DNA from 2 places in the Sneathiella limimaris genome. Region 2 is predicted to be linked to the other one. Evidence: riboswitches for the same ligand, from Rfam matches in the RefSeq annotation. Region 2 holds a riboswitch; the other holds the start of a gene.
What was found. Region 2 has a riboswitch for glycine ahead of gcvT (glycine cleavage system aminomethyltransferase GcvT). Riboswitches for the same ligand answer to the same signal wherever they lie in the genome.
Positions count from the first base shown of each region.

Region 1 (7,425 bases), on a different contig from region 2:
ATTCGTCCAATGAAAGTTTTTGGCTCTGATGACGCGCCTCACGGGCATGCCGAAATAGACTTTAAAGATGTCCGCGTTCCTGTCAGTAATCTAATTGGGGAAGAAGGTGGCGGTTTTGCCATCGCTCAGGGAAGGTTAGGCCCTGGTCGAATTCATCATTGCATGCGACTGATTGGGTGTGCACAACGTGCGCTCGAACTCATGTGTCAGCGGGTTGAAAGCCGCGTCGCATTTGGCAAAAAGCTGAGTGAGCAAGGCTCAATTCGTGAAGATATTGCCAAATCTATATGCGAGATTGAGCAAGCCCGTCTCCTCACCTTCTCTGCAGCAGAGAAAATGGATCGCGGTACCTATAAAGATGCAAAAGACATCATCGCCATGATTAAAATCGTTGCTCCCACTATGGCTCAGACTGTCATTGATAGAGCCATGCAGGCTCACGGTGCAATGGGTCTTAGCCAAGACACATTTTTGGCAGAAGCGTTCGCTTACGCCCGTACCATTCGCTTTGCGGATGGACCTGATCAGGTTCACATGAACTCTCTTGGAAAACAGATCATTCAAAGATACGGTCAATAAGACCCTCTGTTCCAAAAACATGATCCGATAAAAGGGCTCTTCGGAGCCCTTTTTTATTCTGCACAATAACAATAAAAGAAAAAACCCTTGTCCTAGTGGACAAGGGTTTCCAGATCGTCAGGCCATTTTATTTTTATTTATGCCTAGGCCTTGGCATCTTATTATTTCAATCCGGAAACAGGTTCTGCTGATAATGCAGCACAGTTACGGATCTTTTTGGAAGATAAGGCATCGGACTGCTTGCCTCTGTCTTGCAACAAGACACCTTCCAAATCACTGACAGTTTCCTCTCAAAGAGAAATAGGAGACAGTTTTGACCAATCCCGAGTCTTTCCGCCCAGTTCGTTGATCTGGTTCCGATATTAACAATGTTTTTTCGAAATGACAAATTGTCATTTTTGACATTTCATCATTTTTTAACCCTTCAAGCAATTCAATTACCGAAACACTCTATTTTTCATACATTTAGTTACCCAAATCCAATTATAAATTTTCCAATAAATTCAAACCTGATTTTCTAACCATCTGGTCAATTTTTCTATATAAGAGGGATAAGAAATCTTATTTCACCACAATAAAGTGTATCTCAACATTCCAAAACTCAGCAAAACTGTACTTTTTCATTGATTCTATCATTCATGAATGTTTTTACTCTGATTTCTCGCCCTCCCCAACTTACATCTAACCGGCATAAACTTGCCGCGCGGCAAAATTGGCCTAGATAGATCAAGATAGTTTTTACCCACGTTACTTTAGTTACAGATCCGTCTGCATCGTTTCCGTCGATCGGTCAGAGATAGAGAATCCCACTCAAATCTTTGAGTTCAAAAGGTTTCACCTACTTCCGACAGCACAAACAAAGGAAAATGATGCAACCGGGCTACGATTGGCACGAAGACTGCAAAGAGTGTGGCATGTAATTTTATTCATGGAGGAAGAAGTGCTTCACACACCCCAACTCAACCAATCAGTACCAAATCGTTTTGAGCAGCGGGACTCCTATCGGGTTTCCAACCCAGTCCTTCAGGTAGAGATTGATGGAACATATTACACGACGGTAAACTGGTCTCTAAACGGTCTGCTCATTGACGGTTTGATCAAGGGTGTAGATCTAGATAGCGATGTGTCTGGAACTTTTGGTCCTAATCAATCACCAGAAATCTGTCGCTTCGCAGGCCGCATAGTCCGTATCGATCTAAAGAGCAAACAAATGGCAATCGAGTTGGATGGCTGCAGCAAAGAAGTGGCCGCCTTACTTCCGTTTTGGGTTCTCAAATACGGCACTAAGTAGATCAGCAGAGCTTGGCAACGGTGGCAGTTCGCCACCGTATACGTCAGGTCATAAGACTGTTAACCTTCTCAATCACAGTTTGGCGTCCTTGTGTCCAATTGCCCATCGCTAACATCTCAGACACGCCCTTTGAATTCGCACGAGCCTGCTCATTCACCAATGCCTTTTCCAGAAGTTTTGTAAACTTTGCTTTTTCTATCGTTTGCTTAATTGCTAGCGCCACGCCATGGCGAGCCATAAGGAAACTGTTTAACGCGGTTTCCGAATGATTGGGGAACGTGATTTGCGGCCGCCCTGTCATCAAACATGAGGTCGAGAGACCAGCGCCCCCTGAATGAATGACCAAGGAACTGTTGGGCAAGATCTTCGTGAGATCCCCAGGCCTATCAAGCATAGTGATCTTATCGCTTTGATACTTTTGACGCACAGCTGAGGCCGCATCTCGCAGATATACCGTTGCCTTAACATGAAGGGACTTTAGCGACTCCAGTATAAAGTTATCCCTACCAGCCTCATGGGCCATGTAGAGAAAAACTTGAGGTTCAGAGGGAAAGGCAGCAGGTTTTAGACATTCCTCTAACGGCCCGACTTGAGGCTGTTGCCGAAAACGGTCATAGGGATCTAATTGCGGGACCGTGCACACAAACTGGCCGTCAGCATCAAAAATTTCGGGCAAGACAGTCAACTGTTTGCATCCATTCTCTTTCAAGACAGAATTAAGGGAATCCATCAATGCTTTCTGAGAAACAATGGGTTTCCCTTTTGCGATTACTGCAGGAAATTCAGGAAGATGCGAAGGAGGAAGCGTGAATCCGTTTCCAATGTTTATAAGCGGATACCGGCCCCTGGCTGACATGCTCAGCGTTGGGCTATGATCAGCAATAATTACATCTGGTTTCACAAAATCTATAAGATCACACCAACCGCTTAGATAAGCAGCGAAAATCTCTCTGAAACCGAACCCTTGCCGCGCCATCACATCTGCATAAGATGGCGTTGCTAAATGCTTAATCTTTTCGGATGTCGGGTTACTCCAGAAGGGAGCTTGAACTACTTTATAGGGCCTATCCCCAATCGCTTTTTTGGATTGAACCAGGTTTCGAACAGCAAAAACGATCTCATGCCCTTGTCTTTCTAACTGATCGGCCAATCGCAACATCGGATATACATGGCCCAAATTTGCGCCAAACTCTGATCCAAACAGAACTAATCCCAAAATGCCCCCAAATTCTTGCCCAGTTAAGTCAAAGACTTTACCGAAGAGATTCAATCATTGATTATCGGGAAAAGCAAGAGACCTCCAAAGCCGAGAAAGTTATGTAATATGAAGAACCTGACTGAATTGGAAAGTCCAACCCTTCTGTTGGACCTGGAAAAAACAAAGCAAAATATCCAACGAATGCAACGGAAAATCGAGCCAATGGGAGTTTCGCTGCGGCCACATCTGAAAACCTGTAAATCTATGGATGTCGCTCGGCTCGTTGCTGAGCCCGGCGACGATACGCCTATTACTGTTTCAACAGTAACTGAGGCAGAGTATTTTTTCGACGGCGGATATCGAGATATTCTCTACGCCGTTTCAATTGTCCCCAATAAGTTACGACGACTTAAAGCCCTTCAGGATAAGGGGGCGAATATAGTTCTAATCACAAGTGATCTGGAAGGTGCAAAAACCACTGAGGCAGTTTGCCAAGAACTCCAATGCTCATTCCCTTGCCTCATTGAAATCGACTGTGATGGCAAGCGGGCGGGCCTCAAACCAACCGATCCAAAGATTATAGATCTGGCTCAGCTACTAACTCAAATGAAAGGCTTGTCCTTTGCAGGTGTGATGACCCACGGTGGTGGCTCTTACGCCGCAAAATCAATTGAAGAACTTAAAGACTTTGCTGAAATCGAGAGAAGCGCAGTTGTTACAGCAGCAACACAAATCCGTTCAGCCGGGATAGACTGCTCAATTGTCAGTATGGGATCCACCCCCTCTATTACTTTCGCCGAAAACCTGGAGGGAATAACAGAAGTCCGGGTTGGCGTGTTTGTGTTTCAAGACATGGTTATGGAAGCGCTAAATGTCTGCGAGGTGTCAGACATTGCTGTCAGCGTTCTTGCCACTGTGATCAGTCATAATAGATCAGAAAACAGGGTTTTGATCGATGCAGGAAGTCTTGCGTTATCTGCAGACCCCGGAAAACCAAACCGTCATGGGAATGTCCATTTTGGTTTGGTATGTGATGGAAAAACAGGTGTCCCGTTCCCGGATTTATTTGTGACCAGCTGCAATCAGGAGCATGGCCTTATTTCCTTGGACTTTACATCAGTATCATTTGACGATTTACCTATTGGGCATCAATTACGCATTCTTCCTAACCACGCCTGCATTACAGCAGCGGCCTATCCAGGCTATCATGTGCTAGGGTCTGACCAGAAAATTGTGGATTATTGGACAAGATGTAACGGATGGTAGTTTTCGCATCGCGACACTGAAGTGTCGTTTCTGGAGCGAAAGGCCCCAGCTCTTCGAGTTATATTCACTTGACTGCTTCCGAGGGGATGCATAGCCTGATGCAAAGTCAATAATTGACAACCTGCATATTTCTGGTGGGAGAGACCGGTTTGATCCGGCGCCGAAGGAGCAACCGCCCCGGAAACTCTCAGGCAAATGTACGGCCAGGAATTCAGGACTCTGGAGAGAGAGCTTTATGGGAATAAGCTCCACCGAAGAGGTACCCGGCTCGCCGGTAATCTTTCAGGTCCATGGACAGAGGGGGCATCTAAACCGAAGCACATATCGTGCTGCGAGCTGGAAGGGATGCCTTGATGACGAAGATTAAAAAAACTGGCCTTGGAAATGTAACACCCGTTGTACCAAGACAGTTCCGGGATCCAACACCGGTTCCAACCTCTCAGCTTGAAGTCAATATCAGTGTTACTGATCTTTACACAATAGGAATAGGTCCGTCATCTTCCCACACAGTCGGACCTATGCGCGCGGGCAGACGCTTCGCTGATCTATTAATTGCATCAAACCTGATAAACGATTGTTCGCGCATTATCGTTGAACTCTACGGCTCTCTCGCCTTAACCGGTCATGGCCATGGGACGGATATCGCCATTCTTCTTGGATTGAGTGGTGAAGCACCTTCAAAAATTGATCCTGAGAGCATTGATACCAAAATCAATGCAATTCGCACCAATCATCTGCTCCCTTTGGGTGGCCAGAAAGAAATTACCTTTTACGAAGCGGATCACCTTCTCTTCCTGAAAGATCAAATTCTGGAAGAACATTCAAATGGAATGCGCTTTTATGCCTATTCAGAGGCTGGCGAACTGCTCGCAGAGAAAGACTATTTCTCTGTAGGTGGCGGATATGTGGTCTCTCATGATGAAGGAGATAGATCCGAAACTCGCGGCCACAACATTCAACTCCCCCATCCGTTCACTTCAGCCGCTGAGCTTTTGAAAATCGGGAAAGAAAAAAATCTGACCATAGCAGAGATCATGAAAGAAAATGAAACCGCTTGGCGCAGTGAAGATGAGACAAACGAGTTTCTAGATCGTGTATCTTCGGCAATGATCAACTGCATTCAGAGAGGGTGCGACACTGAAGGCATTTTGCCTGGCGGGCTGGATGTCAAAAGGCGCGCATCGTCTCTTTACAAAGAGCTCATGGCAAACCCTGAACGGGCCTCACGAGATCCGCTAACTGTATTAGATTGGGTCAACCTCTATGCGTTAGCTGTGAACGAGGAAAACGCGGCCGGCGGCCGTGTTGTTACAGCACCAACCAATGGGGCGGCTGGCGTTATCCCCGCCGTGCTTAAATATTACCAACGATTTTGCCCCGGCGTCACAGAAGACGGTACCCGTAACTTCCTTTTAACTGCGGCTGCGATCGGCTCAATTTATAAAAAACGGGCCTCAATTTCTGCAGCTGAAGTTGGATGCCAGGGGGAAGTTGGTGTAGCCTGTTCCATGGCGGCAGGTGCATTGACGGCTGTACTTGGCGGCACCAATGAGCAGGTCGAGAATGCGGCTGAAATCGGCATGGAACATAACTTAGGTTTGACCTGTGATCCAATCGGTGGCCTGGTCCAGATACCGTGTATTGAAAGAAACACCATGGGCGCAATGAAAGCTATTAATGCTGCGCGCTTGGCACTAGCGGGGGATGGAACACATGTCGTGTCTCTTGATGAAGTGATCGAAACAATGCGGCAAACCGGAATAGACATGCTCAGCAAGTATAAAGAGACCTCTCAAGGTGGGCTCGCCGTAAACGTCGTGGAGTGCTAGCGTCTAATCTTTTTCGGCCGTAAGAATTTTTTGAACGAAATAGGGAAGCACGAAAGCAGCCTGATGAATTTCTGGACTGTAGTATCCCGTTTCTATATCCGCATCCAAAAATCTTTCCGCTAATTTACCGGTTTCGATTTTTCTAAGATCCTTATTATCCGTTGCCCAGCCAAAAGCAAGTGCGCCACCAACATAGCTGGGAATTGCGGCCATGTAGAAACTCACATCTGCAAACAGGGCACCCAACCGGTCATAGCTATTGCGAAGTTCCTCTCCTTGCACAAAAGGAACCCCATTTTGAGTCACAATCACACCACCATCAGTCAGGCAGGTTTTACAATCTGCATAAAACTCGGCTGAGTACAGAACTTCACCCGGACCGTGAGGGTCTGTGGAGTCAATAATGATCACGTCCCATTTCTGATCCGTATCCTTCACAAATTGGCAGCCATCCGCCACGATAATCTCAAGGCGGGGGTCATCAAAAGCACCATCACTGACCGTCGGCATGTATTTAGCTGATAGATCAATAACTGTTCGGTCAATATCAACTAGAGTAGCTTTAACGGTCTTATGCTTCAGCACTTGGCAAGCTGCACCGCCATCTCCACCACCGATGATGAGGACCCTTTCCACTTTCCCATGAGCAAGCATCGGGACATGGGCGAACATCTCATGATAAATAAACTCGTCATGCTCTGTCGTTTGAACAGCGCCATCCAAAGACATCACCCGGCCGAACCGATTATTTTCAAAAATCATGAGATCTTGGTGCTCAGTCTTTTCCCGATAAAGAATTTCTCCTACTTCGAGGGCCAGATTGACACCTGCGTGCAGGTCTTCGTCAAAAACTTCAATCATCCCACGACCCCTCTTTTCAGATCACTGATCTGAACTGATCCCGGATTGAAAGCGGCTTTTAGGATCGGAATACATTTATGAGGTTCAGCCTTACCGCACATAAAAATATCCAGTGCCATGTAACCCTGATCTGGCCAGCTGTGGAATGTGATATGGCTCTCAGCCAAGACCGCAACGCCCGACAAGCCATTAGGCTCGAAAGCATGAATGTGAAAATGCAGCAGCGTTGCATTAGCGGCACTGATACAATTTCGCAAAGTTTTTTCGATCAATGCAGAGTCATTAAGATGCTCAGCCTGCCATAGATCCACAATCAAATGAGTGCCGGCAAAAACCAGGCCATCCCGCTCGACAAAGTAGTCCGGCTTATCATCCCGGCTTACAGGCTGGGCAAGAGGGGT
Region 1 is NZ_JABBYJ010000003.1:4,873-12,297, forward strand. Features, by position in the region: gene HH301_RS15720 (acyl-CoA dehydrogenase family protein) at 1-579, shown strand, start outside; gene HH301_RS15725 (hypothetical protein) at 1,520-1,870, shown strand; gene HH301_RS15730 (glycosyltransferase) at 1,914-3,086, opposite strand; gene HH301_RS15735 (alanine racemase) at 3,195-4,334, shown strand; glycine riboswitch at 4,460-4,547, shown strand; gene HH301_RS15740 (L-serine ammonia-lyase) at 4,688-6,163, shown strand; gene speE (polyamine aminopropyltransferase) at 6,167-7,024, opposite strand; gene speD (adenosylmethionine decarboxylase) at 7,021-7,425, opposite strand, start outside.
Region 1: it holds a riboswitch for glycine, as region 2 does, so the genes downstream of both, HH301_RS15740 (L-serine ammonia-lyase) here and gcvT (glycine cleavage system aminomethyltransferase GcvT) in region 2, are expected to answer to the same signal.

Region 2 (7,425 bases):
CTTTTTTTCCGGTACTGACATGTTCACAAAACCTGGGTTGTTCCCAAAAATGCAACGGTAGATGGTTCTATCTGCGACTTTGGCAAGAGCCGGGTTGCTAAATAAATGAGACCATCCTAAATTCGGCGAATTAGTATATCAAAACCCCGATGATTACCAGTGTTGTCACATAAATCAGATCAAGGGGCAACCATCAGATGAAAGGGCAGATCAACCTGTCATGAAAAAGACGCTCAGAACATTTGCTGTCCTGATGGGACCTTTGTTTGTATCAGCCTGTGGGGGCAATTTTTCGACAGACCTGTTTGGGTCAGATCAAGCACCTCTGCCATGTCCGAATGTGACCGTTTTGCCAGGTGCGGAAAATATTACTATTTTCAGAGAAGGCCCCGGGCGAGACCTGGTAGACGTTACCTTTGAGGGTGTGATCGAGCCTATTGGTGGTGAATGCGTTTATGAAGATGATGATGCGCTAGTTGTTGCTGAACTGCTGTTGCAGGTCTCTGTCGTGAAAGGACCCGCGGCGAATACGGAAACACCAACTGTTCCTTTCTTTGTGGCGATTGCCGATCGCGACAAGAAAGTTCTTAGTAAGAAGGTATTCGATACGACTATTCAAATTCCAGCGGGCCAGAAGCGCGGTGCGGTTCAGGAAGAAATGATCCAGCGGATCCCGATCTTGAGCGGCCGCACAGGTGCGGACTATGCCATTGTAATTGGGTTCCAGTTATCAGGTGAACAGCTGGAATATAACCGGAAGACAATCCGCTAAGACTTATTCATTAAGCAATAAAAAACCCGCCTTTCGGCGGGTTTTTTTGCTGTTGGTTTGGCTCTATCAAACGACTTTTCGAACCTGAGAGAGGAAGCCTGCCACATTGTGTTCCAGCTCTTCGGATTTGTTCTGAAGGCCTGTGGCTTCCTGTAACAAGGCATTGCTAGTGGACGATGTCTGATCTGCTGAACTTTCGACACTTGCAATATTCTGGGAGACTTCCTCAGTGTTGTTGGAAGCGCTCAGAACGCTTTGTGAAATTTCCCTCGTTGCAGTGCTTTGCTCATCAACCGCGGTGGCAATGGTCTGAACCGCGTTGTTGATGTCTTCGATAGATGCGTTGATTGTATCCATGGATTGAACCGCATCAGTGGTCGCTGCCTGAATGTCAACGATCTGGCGACTGATGTCTTCTGTCGCTTTAGCTGTCTGGTTCGCCAGGTTTTTCACTTCATTGGCAACAACGGCGAAGCCTTTGCCGGCATCACCTGCACGAGCAGCCTCAATTGTCGCATTCAGTGCGAGAAGGTTAGTCTGGCTGGCGATATCTTCAATCAGTTTGACCACTTCACCGATAGACTGGGCAGCATCAGCAAGGCCTTTAATCTTGATATTGCCGCTTTGCGCTGTTTCACGTGCAGTATTGGTATTGTTCATGGAATGCTGGATCTGGCGGCCGATTTCCTGAATGGAGGCTGCCATTTCTTCTGCAGAACTTGCCACTGTCTGTACCGCTTGAGAAGCACTATGGGCCGCAGTGCTAACCCGTTTTGCCTGATCCGCAGTGCTACCCGCATTATCTGAAAGGTTGTGGGCAGATCCTTGAACGGTTCTTGAGCTTTCTGAGATTGCATGTGCAACAGAACCAATTTGTTGTTCGAACTGCAGGATAACTGTCTCGAACTGTTTGGTTCGCTCATCGAAAGACGTTGTGCAGGCGTTGATCCGGTTAGCTGTTTTCTTGAAAGATCCGGACATATCGAATTCAAGGATTTTCCGGTAGTATTTCTGGTCAACTACATGCTGCATGGAGGCTTCAGCCTCGCGCATGAAGGCGTCAATGCGGTCTACCAGTTCGTTGACAGACCACTGCAAGTTGGCGAGTGGGCCACTCGGATCAATATTAAGGATCCGGGCCTCAAAATTCCCCTCGGATATAGTTTTGCAGACCTCTGCGGTTCTGGAAAGTTCCTCAAGTATGCTGCCGGTACCAGATGCGACTGCGGAAGTGGCATCATAGTCAGACGCTCTTGATTCCAGCATAAGAAGCATATTGTCCCGCTCTTTGGCAGCTTTAACAGCTTTAGAGCGATAGAACAGGGCGACCCCTGCTGGGATTAGGAAGGCAATAACGATTAGGGCAATTGTAGTAATAGTCATGTCGGTAACAGTCTTTCAAAGTCCAATGGAAACTTGTCTTGGGTTGATCATATGATCTGCTTCAAGAAAGCCGGCTCCTATAAAGAGAAGATCCAGCGGTCGTAGTTTCCTCCTTTTTCGGCGATGAAAGCTTTGAGGACCTCCATGCTGTCAGCCAGTCCCTGCTTTGGGGAACTGGCAGCATTCTCAACTTGTTTCAGTTGTGCATAAACTGGGGCAATGACATTCTTTACAACCTCTGGGTTCACAGCCCGTCGGTTTGAATGATATCCAAGGACATTTCCACTTTCGTCCATGGACGGGGTGACATGTGCCAACACCCAATAATGATCGCCTTCTTTACAAAGATTGATCACGTAGGCGAACACCTCGTTCCCGGACTTTAACCGATCCCAGAGAAACTGAAATATAGAGCGAGGCATATCCGGGTGCCGGATACAGTTATGCTGAACCCCAAGGACTTCGTCCTCACTATATCCTGAAATTTCAAGGAACTGCTTGTTAGCATAAGTGATTTTACCGGTCAGATCTGTCTTACTGACGATAATTTCTTTTGTATGAAGAACTCTTTCGGTTCCTGTGGGGGTGACTGAGGGTCTCATTAAATGGCACCGTAGATTTGTTTTACTGTGGAGGTATATATCGTTTGACATGCATCATTACTGAAATTGGTTAATACAAAGTAAGCGCTAGACCGAGATTCAAAACAAACGAAGAAAAAGCACAGTATTAATTAACCTAGGGCAGTAAATCGAAACATTGACCCTAAAGATGTTTGACAGAAAGGAAAGCATGCCTATGATCTTTCCTCATTCATACAGAAGATCCCTGCGGGAGAGTCAGGTTAGCCTGACGCCGAAGGAGCAACCGCCCCGGAAACTCTCAGGCACCCGGACCGCAGGGGGATGAAACTCTGGAAAGCAGATCGAGTAATCGATTTCACCGAAGGGGTAAGCAGGATCCTCTAGATTCTGTCAAATCTCTCAGGTCCATAAGACAGAGGGGGTGTTCCTGCAGCAGTTTTGCGGGAGCTTTTAGACTCCTTTGCGGACTGAGAGAGAGATGGGCGACATTTCTGAAATAAAACAAACTATTCTCCATGACTTGCACTTGGAATTGGGTGCAAAAATGGTTCCGTTTGCCGGTTATGATATGCCGGTTCAGTATTCTGATGGCATTATGAAAGAGCATCTGCAGACCCGCGAATCTGCCGGACTGTTTGATGTCTCCCATATGGGCCAGGTTGTTATCCGCGGTGATGATCCCGCTGCCGCTATTGAGAAACTGGTTCCAGGCGATATCCAGTCCCTGAAAGATGGGGAAATGCGATACAGCTTCCTGACGAACGAAGCAGGCGGTATCCTTGACGATCTGATCATCACTCGCCGAAGTGCGCGAGAGCTATTTGTCGTGGTGAACGCTGCGTGTAAGGATCAGGATATTGCGCATTTCAAATCAGCTCTTTCCGGTGAGGTCACTGTTGAGGTGCTGGAAGATCGGGCTCTGGTTGCCTTGCAGGGACCTAAAGCTGCCGAAGTGCTGGCCCGCTACAATCCAGATGTCGCAACGATGCCGTTCATGACCTACCAGGAAATGGAAATTGGGGGCTTCCCTTGCTTTGTAACCCGGTCCGGCTATACGGGCGAAGATGGATACGAAATTTCAATTCCGAATGCCGCTGCTGATGTGCTCTGTCGGAAATTGTTGAGCGAAACTGAAGTTGCTCCGATCGGATTGGGCGCTCGGGACAGCTTGCGTTTAGAGGCGGGGCTATGCCTTTACGGTCATGACCTGACAACTGAAACAACACCTGTATCTGCAGGGCTCCTCTGGGCGATCGGGAAACGGCGCCGCGAAGAGGGGGGCTTTCCAGGAGCTGACATTATTTTGGCAGAAATTGCCAATAAGCCGAAAATGAAGCGTGTCGGGATCTTGCCAGAAGGTCGAGCCCCTGCTCGGGAGCATACTGAGATTGCTGACCTGGACGGCAATGTGATCGGAGAGGTGACCTCAGGCGGTTTTGCACCAAGTCTGCAGGCCCCCATCGCCATGGGATATGTTCCGCTGGAACTGTCGTCTGTGGGAACTGAAATTCAATTGATCGTCCGCGGGAAGCCAAGGGCGGCAAAAGTTGTTAAAATGCCATTTGTTGAGCAACGTTATTATCGCGGCTGAGGGCCGGTTTTTAGGGGAAAAGAGTAATGAGCATCAAATATACCAAAGATCATGAATGGGTAACCGTTGACGGCGATGTCGCAACTATCGGCATTAGCGTCTATGCACAGGAACAGCTTGGCGACGTTGTCTTCGTTGAAGTGCCTGAAATGGATCAATCTCTTGGTAAATCTGACAGCCTGGCTGTTGTTGAAAGCGTGAAAGCGGCTTCAGACGTCTACACACCGGTGAGCGGTGAAGTGGTTGAGGTCAATTCCGAGCTTGAAGACAACCCGTCTCTTGTCAATGAAGATGCAGAAGGCAGCGGTTGGTTCGCAAAGCTTAAAATCTCCGATGCCGGAGAGCTGGACGAGCTGATGAGTGCCGATGAGTATAAAGAATATGTGGAAGGTCTTGGCTAATGAGATATATGCCGCATACCGCCGAGGATCGTGCGGAAATGCTGAAAAAGGTTGGTGTGGGATCTGTTGATGATCTCTTCGCTGATATCCCTGAAGAAGCCCGCCTGAAAGGGCTTCTGGATCTGCCGACCCATGCACCAGAAATGGATGTGGACAGAAAAATGCAGGCTTATGGCCTGAAGAACCTGTCGCCATCTGAAAATCCGTGTTTCCTTGGGGCAGGGGCTTATCGCCACCATGTTCCTTCTGTTGTGGATCACCTGATCCAGCGGTCTGAGTTTTTAACCGCCTACACGCCTTACCAGCCGGAAATCAGTCAGGGAACCTTGCAAGCCCTGTTTGAATTTCAAACACAAGTGGCCATGATCACTGGTATGGATGTGGCAAACGCCTCTATGTATGATGGGGCAACAGCCTGCGCAGAAGCTGTTCTGATGGCTTGCCGGGCGACCCGTCGGAAAAAGGCTATTCTCTCCGGTAACCTTCATCCCCATTACCGGGAAGTGACAGAAACAACCGTTCAGTTCACCGAGTTTGAAGTCGCGTCTGATGCGCCTGTGCTGGATGGTGTCGAAGATCTGACTGCCAACCTGGATAAAGATATTGCTTGTGTTGTGGTTCAGAACCCGGATTTCTTTGGTCGCCTCCAGGACTTGAGCGATCTTGCCGATAAATGTCATGAAGTGGGTGCACTTCTGGTCGTTGTGGTCACAGAAATCGTCTCCCTCGGTCTGGTGAAATCACCTGGGGAAATGGGCGCCGATATCGTTGTGGGCGAAGGCCAGTCCATTGGTGTGGCCCTGTCCTACGGTGGACCGTATGTCGGTCTTTTTGCAACGCGCCAGAAATATGTGCGGCAGATGCCCGGCCGTCTGTGCGGTGAAACGGTTGACCAGGAAGGCAACCGTGGCTTTGTGTTGACCCTGTCAACGCGGGAGCAGCATATCCGCCGGGAAAAAGCGACCAGTAACATTTGTACCAACGCTGGTCTCTGTTCACTGGCTTTCAGTATTCACATGAGCCTCCTTGGTCAATCTGGCTTTAAACAACTGGCTGAGATCAACCACGGCGAAGCCGTCACGGCGGCTGAAAAGCTGGAAGCTGCTGGCCTTGAAATTCTCAATGACAGTTTTTTCAATGAATTCACGGTCAAGCTGCCGGGCTCTGCTGAGAAAGCGGTTGAGGCACTTGCTGATAAGGGAATTCTGGGCGGCGTCCCTGTTTCCCGTCTGATTCCGGGTGAAGCTGCTTTTGAAAATCTGCTGCTGGTTACGGTGACAGAGACGAATACAGATGAAGAAGTGGACCAGTTGGTTGCCGCACTGAAGGAGATCGCCAATGCTGAATAATGTTGGACGTCCAACCCGGCCTGAAGGCACTTCTGGCAATGTGGATCTGGATGGGACCTTTACAGGTAACAAAGCCCTCAACCTCGAAACGCCACTGATTTTTGAGCAAGGGGTCAAGGGACGCGTTGGAGTTGACCTGCGTGCGCCTAAGAAGGTGAAGAACCGCCTTGGTGGACTTGAACGCCCCGAAGATCCTGAATTGCCAGATCTGTCGGAACCTCAGGTCCTTCGCCATTACGTGCGTCTGAGCCGCCAGAATTATTCTATTGATGCCGGGTTCTATCCGCTTGGCTCCTGCACCATGAAGCACAACCCCCGCATTAACGAAAAAGCGGCACGCATGAAAGGTCTTGGGGATATTCATCCTATGCAGCCTGTCAGCACCGTTCAGGGGGCGCTGGAACTGATTGATGATCTTGGCCATTGGCTAAAGACCATCACCGGCATGCCTGCCGTTGCCATGTCACCTGCCGCGGGCGCCCATGGGGAACTCTGCGGTGTGATGGCAATCCGGGCCGCTCATGATGCCAAGGGCGAAAGCCGGACCCGTATTCTGGTCCCTGAATCAGCTCATGGCACCAACCCGGCAACGGCTGCTCTTTGTGGGTATAAGGTAGAATCAGTGCCTGCCCGTGCAGACGGCCGGATGGATCTGGAGGCATTTGAAGCTGCCCTCGGACCTGATGTTGCGGGTGTCATGCTGACCAACCCGAACACTTGTGGTCTTTTTGAAAATGACATCAAGAAAATCGCAGATTTGGTTCACGCTGCCGGTGGGTACTTCTATTGCGATGGTGCCAACCTCAACGCCATTCTGGGCCGGACACGGCCGGGTGACCTGGGTGTGGATGCCATGCATATCAACCTGCACAAAACCTTTTCCACGCCTCATGGCGGCGGCGGACCGGGTTCTGGTCCTGTTGTACTCTCTGAGGCATTGGCTGACTTTGCGCCGGTTCCCTATGTCGTCAATGGCAAGGATGGCTATGGGCTACAGGAGCATGTCAGCGGCGATGCCACGGCAAGCTTTGGCCGGATGAAGACTTTCCATGGACAGATGGGTATGTTTATCCGGGCTATGGCGTATATGCTGAGCCATGGATCAGATGGCCTTCGCCAGATTGCTGAGGATGCAGTTCTGAACGCCAACTATGTTCGGGTCGGCTTGAACGATCTGCTGCATTCACCGTTCGATGGGATTTGCATGCATGAAGCGCTCTTCGATGACAGCACCTTGAAGGATACAGGGGTGACCACCCTTGATATCGCCAAGGCAATGATTGATGAGGGCTATCATCCTATGACCATGTATTTCCCACTGGTCGTGCATGGCGCCATGCTGATC
Region 2 is NZ_JABBYJ010000001.1:1,378,601-1,386,025, forward strand. Features, by position in the region: gene ispH (4-hydroxy-3-methylbut-2-enyl diphosphate reductase) at 1-21, opposite strand, end outside; gene HH301_RS06690 (hypothetical protein) at 221-772, shown strand; gene HH301_RS06695 (methyl-accepting chemotaxis protein) at 839-2,155, opposite strand; gene HH301_RS06700 (PAS domain-containing protein) at 2,233-2,757, opposite strand; glycine riboswitch at 2,977-3,063, shown strand; glycine riboswitch at 3,067-3,157, shown strand; gene gcvT (glycine cleavage system aminomethyltransferase GcvT) at 3,218-4,330, shown strand; gene gcvH (glycine cleavage system protein GcvH) at 4,357-4,731, shown strand; gene gcvPA (aminomethyl-transferring glycine dehydrogenase subunit GcvPA) at 4,731-6,080, shown strand; gene gcvPB (aminomethyl-transferring glycine dehydrogenase subunit GcvPB) at 6,070-7,425, shown strand, end outside.